DNA from 2 places in the Pseudomonas sp. GW821-FHT07B01 genome. Region 2 is predicted to be linked to the other one. Evidence: riboswitches for the same ligand, from Rfam matches in the RefSeq annotation. Region 2 holds a riboswitch; the other holds the start of a gene.
What was found. Region 2 has a riboswitch for cobalamin ahead of AC07S6_RS20665 (CbtB domain-containing protein). Riboswitches for the same ligand answer to the same signal wherever they lie in the genome.
Positions count from the first base shown of each region.

Region 1 (3,799 bases), on a different contig from region 2:
TCCTTTTTGGCGTGTGATGAACGTCCGGGTAACGGTTTTCAGGATAGTCCTGAGTTCGCCACCTGGGCCAAATTGTCATGGTTTTGTGTTTCAGTGGTGTTTATCCCAGGCCCATAAGGAACATGCCCATGCCCGCCCGCGCAGCCAACATCGACCTTTCCCACCGCCCAAGGCTTGCCGACCTGCGCCCATTGGTCGCGGCCAGCCCCACCCTGCTGGAAGCCAGAGCCGCGACGCCGCGCGTCACCGCGGCCAAGGACCTCAAAAACCGCGCGGGCTATGCCGACGACTTCCTCAGCGACTTCGTGGTGCCATGGCCCACGGTTGACCAGCCACTGGCGGGCGATGTGCAACCCCAGCGCCTGGACTACACGCACTTCTCCATCACAATGTCGCGCGCTCGACGACTGGCGCTGTACGTGGGGGTGAATATCGATGGCGCCAAGCATGTGGACATCACGCGCAGCAACGACACCTGGGCCTACGATGGTCGCCTGCCCCTGGATGCGCAGGTAGGTGAAGACCTTTATGCCGGCAATGGCCTGGACCGCGGCCACCTGGTGCGGCGCCAGGACCCCAACTGGGGCGACGAGGCCAACACCGCCAACTTCGACACCTTTCACTTCACCAATTGCTCACCCCAAATGAGCGGCTTCAACCAGAAGACCTGGCTGGAGCTCGAAGACTACATCCTCGACAACACCCAGCGCTGGAAAGCCCGGGCCACGGTGTTTACCGGGCCAGTGTTCGCCGATGACGACCGACTGTACCGTGGCGTGAAAATCCCCAAGGCGTTCTGGAAAGTAGTGGCCTACCTCAGCGACGATGGCAAGCCTTCCGCCAGCGCCTACATGATTGACCAGAGCCGCGAACTGGGCCAACTCGACCTGGTATTCGGCCCGCTTCGAACCTACCAGCGCAGTGTGATTGCGATCGAACAACTGACCGGCATCCGCTTCGCCAACCTGGCCGACTACGACGGCTTCAGCAACGAAGAGCGCGCCACAGGCACCCGGATCGAAGCGTTGATCCGCGGCCCCCAGGATATTCGGCTCTGACGCTTCTTTTGTAGGAGCGAGCTTGCTCGCGAAGAACAGGAAAGCGCCGCGGGGCATCAGGTGCCCAGCGTTATCGTTGACGACCTTCGCGAGCAAGCTCGCTCCTACAGGGGGTGATCGCTTACCATACCGCCGCCGGTTCCCGTATGGGACTAACAGGGAATTCGAAACGCCGCACGCGACGTGAACCGAAACTGCCCCCGCAACTGTAGATGCCGAGCCTGCCCTTGAATGCCACTGGACCACGTCCGGGAAGGCGGGGCATGGCGACGACGCATCAGTCAGGAGACCTGCCGGCCCAGCTAACTCACTAACCGGCGGGGTGTCCGGGAAGGACATCCTGGCCCTGCGCATCAGCAGCCTCCATGGGCGTATTTCCGAGCCGTACCTCCCCTGCTGCACCTACGGTTCACAAGGAGATCGCCTCATGCTGCCACGCGTTACCGCCCTGATCGCAGGCTTGGGTATGTGTGCCCTGGCGCAAGCCGCGCCCACTCAGTACCCGCTGACCCTGCAAAACTGCGGCAGCACCCTGACCTTCCAGCACGCCCCCGCCCGCAGCGTCACCATCGGCCAGGCCGCCACCGAGATGCTGTATGCCCTGGGCGTGGGCGACAAGGTGGTCGGCACTTCGCTGTGGTTCAATAACGTGGCGGCGCAGTACAAGGCCCAGGACGATCACATCGAGCGCCTGGCCAACAACGAGCCCAGCTTCGAAGCCGTACTCGCCAAGCGCCCGCAACTGGTGGCCGCCGAGCTGGAATGGGTGGTGGGCCCCCAAGGCGTGGTCGGTACCCGTGAACAGTTTCATGAACTGAAGATCCCCACCTACCTGTTGCCGTCCGATTGCGAAGGCAAGGACAACCTGGTCGGCGCCGACGGCACGCGATTAGAGCCCTTTCGCATCGAGACGATCTACCAGAGCCTCCAGCAACTGGCGCAGATTTTCGACGTGCAGGATCGCGGCCAACAACTGACCGACGAACTCAAGGCGCGCCTGGCCAAATCCGTCGCCACGGCCCAGGGCAAGGGCTTGCAGCAAGCCAGCGCACTGGTGTGGTTCTCCAGCGCCGAAATGGCCAGCGACCCTTACGTAGCCGGCCACAAAGGCGTGCCGCAATTCATGCTGCAAACCCTTGGCCTGCGTAACGTGGTGCAGTCCGATGAAGAATGGCCTGCCGTCGGCTGGGAAACCATCGCCAAGGCCAACCCCACCTTCCTGGTGATCGCACGCATGGATCGCCGTCGCTACCCGGCCGACGACCATGAAAAGAAACTCGCCTTCCTGCGCAGCGACCCCGTGACCCGCAACATGGACGCGGTGAAGAACAACCGCATCATCATCCTCGACGCTCTGGCCTTGCAGGCGAGCCTGCGCACCTTCGAAGGCCTTGAACAACTGGCGGCCGCCATTGACGGCTACCACCTGGGCCAATGATGCGCACCCTACTCGCCCTGGCGTTGCTGCTGCTCGCCCTGCTCGCTGGCGTCGCCATCGGTGAAACCGCCATAGAACCGCAGGTGGTGCTGCAGGTGCTCGCCAATAAACTCTGGGGCGCCAGCTATGCACTGGACCCCATCGACGAAGGCGTGGTGTGGAACTACCGCCTCACCCGTGCATTGGTGGCCGCAGCTTGCGGCGCAGGGTTGGCAACGTGCGGGGTGATCCTGCAATCGCTGCTGCGTAACCCGCTGGCCGACCCGTACCTGCTGGGCATCAGCGCCGGCGCTTCAACCGGCGCGGTGCTCGTGGCCTTGATCGGCGTGGGCGGTGGCCTGGTGTCGTTGTCGGCGGGCGCGTTTGTGGGGGCGATGGCGGCCTTTGCGCTGGTGACTCTACTCGCACGAGCCAGCGGATCGTCCAGCGGCACCGGGCAGATTATCCTCGCGGGCATCGCCGGTTCACAGTTGTTCAATGCCCTGACCGCGTTCCTGATCACCAAGTCGGCCAGCTCCGAACAAGCCCGCGGCATTATGTTCTGGCTGCTGGGCAACCTCAGCGGCGTGCGCTGGCCGTCGGTGTGGTTGGCGGTGCCGGTGGCGGTCGTGGGGCTCGCCGTGTGCCTGTGGCACCGGCGTGCACTGGATGCGTTCACCTTCGGCAGCGACTCGGCAGCCTCCCTCGGCATCCCGGTGCGCCGCGTGCAATTTGTGCTGGTGGCCTGCGCCGCGCTGGTGACGGCGGTGATGGTATCCATCGTCGGCTCCATCGGGTTTGTCGGCTTGGTGATTCCCCATGCGGTGCGCCTGTTGCTTGGCACCGGGCATTCGCGTTTGCTGCCGGCCAGTGCCTTGGGTGGCGCGCTGTTTTTGATCGCTGCGGACGTGCTGTCGCGCACCTTGATCAAGGGCCAGGTGATTCCGGTGGGTGTGGTCACCGCATTGGTGGGCGCGCCGGTGTTTGCGCTGATCCTGATCGGCCGGAGGAATGCCCGATGAGCGTACTCAGTTGCCGCGGCCTGGGCTTCAAAGTGCGTGACGCGCAGTTGCTGCGTGACATTGACCTCGACGTGCAGTTGGGTGAAACCCTCGGTATCGTCGGGCCCAATGGTTCAGGCAAATCCACCCTGCTCAAATTGCTGGCCGGCTTGCGTGTGCCGGCCAGCGGCGAAGTTCGCCTGGGTGGCAAGCGGCTCGGTGAGTTGTCGCGCCGCACCATCGCGCAGCAATTGGCGGTCGTGGAGCAACAGGCCGACACCGACGACGCGATCCGCGTGTTCGACGCCGTGGCCCTGGGCCGC
Region 1 is NZ_JBWKRA010000001.1:9,956-13,754, forward strand. It holds gene AC07S6_RS00055 (DNA/RNA non-specific endonuclease) at 129-1,058, shown strand; cobalamin riboswitch at 1,178-1,370, shown strand; gene AC07S6_RS00060 (ABC transporter substrate-binding protein) at 1,486-2,496, shown strand; gene AC07S6_RS00065 (FecCD family ABC transporter permease) at 2,493-3,497, shown strand; gene AC07S6_RS00070 (ABC transporter ATP-binding protein) at 3,494-3,799, shown strand, end outside.
Region 1: another riboswitch for cobalamin. It lies ahead of AC07S6_RS00060 (ABC transporter substrate-binding protein); the one in region 2 lies ahead of AC07S6_RS20665 (CbtB domain-containing protein).

Region 2 (3,799 bases):
GCGGTAGAACAGCACCGCAGCCACGGGCCAATCGGCGTGCCAATCGGCCTGCCAGTCAGTGAGGCGGGCATTGGCGTTGTGCGGGTGATAGATCGCCGTGCGCGGCAGCGCTTGCGGCTCGGCCCAGACATAGTCGCGGCCCAGGTGGGCACTGGCCAGGCAATGGTAAAAATCCAGGGCATTGCCCAGGCCACCTTGGCGCAGGAAGTGCCACAGGCGCTCGCGGTGTTCGGCCGCAACGGTGCTCAGGCTGCTGAGTTCCGGGTCCGGGCGGTCGTCACCCGGCACTAGAATCAGGGTGACGCCGCGTTCGGCCAACTCCACCAGGCGCTCGATGCCGTAGCGCCAATACCCGATGCCGCCGTGCAATGACAGCAGGATGACCTTGGCGTGGCGCAATACCTCGTCGACGTACAGGTCGACCGAGGCATGGTTCTGCACCTGCATCGGGTTGGCCAGGCGCAGGCTGGGGTAATCCTCGGGCAATTGCTGGGCGGCTTCGGCGAGCAGCGCCAGGCTGGAATCGCCGCTGCACAGGATCACCAGTTCAGCGGGGGTCTGGCCAAGGTCAGCTATATTGTCGTCCGCGACGAAACCACCGGGTTGGGTCCTGAGCAGGTGCATGGTTAAACGCTGAGGGCAGCGCGCAATTGCGCTTCGAGGCCAGCGGCGTCCAGTTCCTGGCCGATCAGCACCAGGCGCGTGGTGCGTGCTTCGTCAGCGCCCCAGGCACGGTCGAAGTGTTTGTCAAAGCGCGTGCCCACGCCCTGGATCAGCAGGCGCATCGGTTTGTTGGGGATCGCGGCGAACCCTTTCACCCGCAGGATGCCGTGCTGCACCACCAATTGGGTCAGGGCGTCGAGCAGCAGCGCCTCATCGGCTTGGGGCAAGTCGATGGAGATGGAGTCGAAGGCATCGTGATCGTGGTCGTCTTCACCTTCGTGGTGATGGTCGTGATGGCTGTGACGCCCGTCGATATGTTCCTCGGAACCGACGCCCAGGCCGATCAGCACGTCCAGGGGCAGGCGACCGCTGCTGGCTTCGATGATCTTCACCGCGGCCGGCAGTTCTTCGGCGACTTCCAGGCGCACGCGGGCCAGGTCTTCGGCGCTGATAAGGTCGCTTTTGTTGAGGATCACCAGGTCGGCGCTGGCCAGTTGGTCGGCGAACAACTCATGCAACGGCGACTCGTGGTCCAGGTTCGGGTCAAGTTTGCGCTGGGCGTCGACCTGGTCCGGGAAGGCGGCAAAGGTACCGGCGGCCACGGCCGGGCTGTCGACCACGGTGATCACCGCGTCAACGGTGCAGGCGCTGCGGATTTCCGGCCACTGGAAGGCTTGCACCAACGGCTTGGGCAGGGCCAGGCCCGAGGTTTCGATGAGGATATGGTCCAGGTCACCGCGACGGGCGACCAATTCGCGCATCACCGGAAAGAACTCTTCCTGCACCGTGCAGCACAGGCAACCGTTGGCCAGTTCGTAGACGCGGCCATTGGCTTCTTCTTCGGTGCAACCGATAGAACACTGCTTGAGGATTTCACCGTCGATGCCCAGCTCGCCGAACTCGTTGACGATCACCGCAATGCGACGGCCCTGGGCGTTGTCGAGCATATGGCGCAACAGCGTGGTTTTGCCCGAGCCAAGGAAGCCGGTAACGATGGTGACGGGAAGTTTGGCCAGTGTTTTCATCGGATGCCCTTTGGGGCGGGCATACGGGACGACAGGCCCTGCGGCGGCGCGCAGCAGCGGATTTCGTCACCGGATCACCCCGCCCGGTTGAATTGGAAAATCGGTTGCGAGGCAGGTCTCCTGGCTTGGGGTGTGCAGGTCTTGCGACCAACGCTGACTGCGCCTTCCCGCCCTATCGGCAGTGGCGTGGCAGTCAACTGAACCCTTCACAGTTGCGGGGGCAGCCGCGGCTTGAACCGCGTTCCCTTCTTAGCTTCGGCCTGGGCCGAAGAACCTCGAAGATGCAAGGCTACAGTGGCTTGCAGCATTTGACTACCGTCCCGGCCCATGCTCTCCTACACGCCTTGTTTCGGGTGCCCTTCACAGGGTGAAACGGGAAACCGGTGCGTCATAGACCTATGACCAGTCCGGTGCTGCCCCCGCAACGGTAAGCGAGCGAAGCGTCACGGCCACTGTGCTTTTGCATGGGAAGGCGATGCTTTCAGGAGGACTCTTTCAAGAGCCGCCCCTCGCAAGCCCGGAGACCGGCCCGAAAAATTCAGATAACAAACCCGCGGTGGGCGGGCGCTGTTCAGAACCCTGCGTGCCTGGCGCGTGGGGTTTTCATGCGCTCGTTTCACCCTGACACCTGAAAGGGACGCGCCATGTCGATCATCAGCAGCACTTCGCACACCGCTACTAGCACCGCCACCCTCAGCCAACGCCTGACCGCCGCCATCGGTGCGTCGATCCTTGGCGCGTGCCTGGTGTATTTCGCCGGGTTCTCGCATATCGAGGCGGTGCACAACGCCGCCCACGATACCCGCCACAGCGCTGCGTTCCCGTGCCATTGAGAGCTGCCGACATGATCAAGCGTATTGCGCAAACCGCAGGGTTCACTGGGCTTTTGGCTGCCTTGCTGCTGACCCTGCTGCAAAGTTTCTGGGTGGCACCGCTGATCCTGCAGGCGGAAAGCTTTGAAAAAGCCCCGCCAGCCGCCGAAATGGTGCACGAGCACGCCGCTGGCGCTGCTGCCCACAGCCACGATGCCCAAGCCTGGGAGCCGGAAGATGGCTGGCAGCGTGTGTTGTCCACCACTGGAGGCAACCTGGTGGTGGCCGTAGGCTTTGCACTGATGCTCGCCGGCCTCTACACGCTGCGTGCGCCGACCCGCACCGCCCAAGGCCTGCTCTGGGGCCTGGCCGGCTACGCGACCTTTGTACTGGCCCCCACCCTGGGCCTGCCACCGGAACTGCCGGGCACTGCGGCCGCGGACCTGACACTGCGCCAGACCTGGTGGATCGGCACCGCAGCCTCCACCGCCGCCGGCCTGGCGCTGATCGTGTTCGGTCGCAATTGGCTGTTGAAAGGCCTTGGGCTGGCGATTCTTGCCGTGCCCCACGTCATCGGCGCGCCGCAACCTGAGGTACATTCGATGCTGGCCCCGGAGGCGCTCGAAGCGCAGTTCAAGATCGCCTCGCAATTGACCAACGTCGCTTTCTGGCTGGCCCTGGGCCTGATCAGCGCCTGGTTGTTCCGCCGCAACCGCGACGACCAATACTCGGCATGATCCTGGTTGTCGGCTTGGGCTGCCAGCGGGGCTGTGAGGTTCACAGCCTGCTGGCGTTGCTCGACAGCGCCCTGGCCGAGGCCAGCATTGAGCGCTCACACATTACGGCGCTGGCAAGCATTGAGCCCAAACGCGATGAGCCCGGGATGCTGGCCCTGGCCCAGTGCCTGAACTTGCCTTTGCAATTTTTCTACGCAGAACAACTGGCGGGCTATGAGCATCGGCTGAGCTATCGCTCAGCGCTGGCTTTTGCTCACACCGGCTGTTACGGCGTGGCCGAAAGCGCCGCCCTGGCCCTGGCCGAACAGCTGTCCGACAGCCCTGCCCGCCTGCTGATCCCGCGAAAGAAAAATACCCAAGCGACCCTGGCATTAGCCTGCGCCGGTTAAAATCTCGATAATTGCCACTCTCGATCATGAGCGTTGTTCATGCTCGCTCGTTTCTCAACAGGATTTTTCATGACCGTCTACTTTATTGGCGCCGGCCCCGGCGACCCGGAATTGATCACCGTCAAGGGCCAGCGGCTGATCCGCAGTTGCCCGGTGATCATCTACGCCGGCTC
Region 2 is NZ_JBWKRA010000020.1:98,899-102,697, reverse strand. It holds gene cobN (cobaltochelatase subunit CobN) at 1-624, opposite strand, end outside; gene cobW (cobalamin biosynthesis protein CobW) at 627-1,688, opposite strand; cobalamin riboswitch at 1,782-1,981, opposite strand; cobalamin riboswitch at 2,023-2,235, shown strand; gene AC07S6_RS20665 (CbtB domain-containing protein) at 2,333-2,521, shown strand; gene AC07S6_RS20660 (CbtA family protein) at 2,533-3,237, shown strand; gene AC07S6_RS20655 (cobalamin biosynthesis protein) at 3,234-3,626, shown strand; gene cobM (precorrin-4 C(11)-methyltransferase) at 3,696-3,799, shown strand, end outside.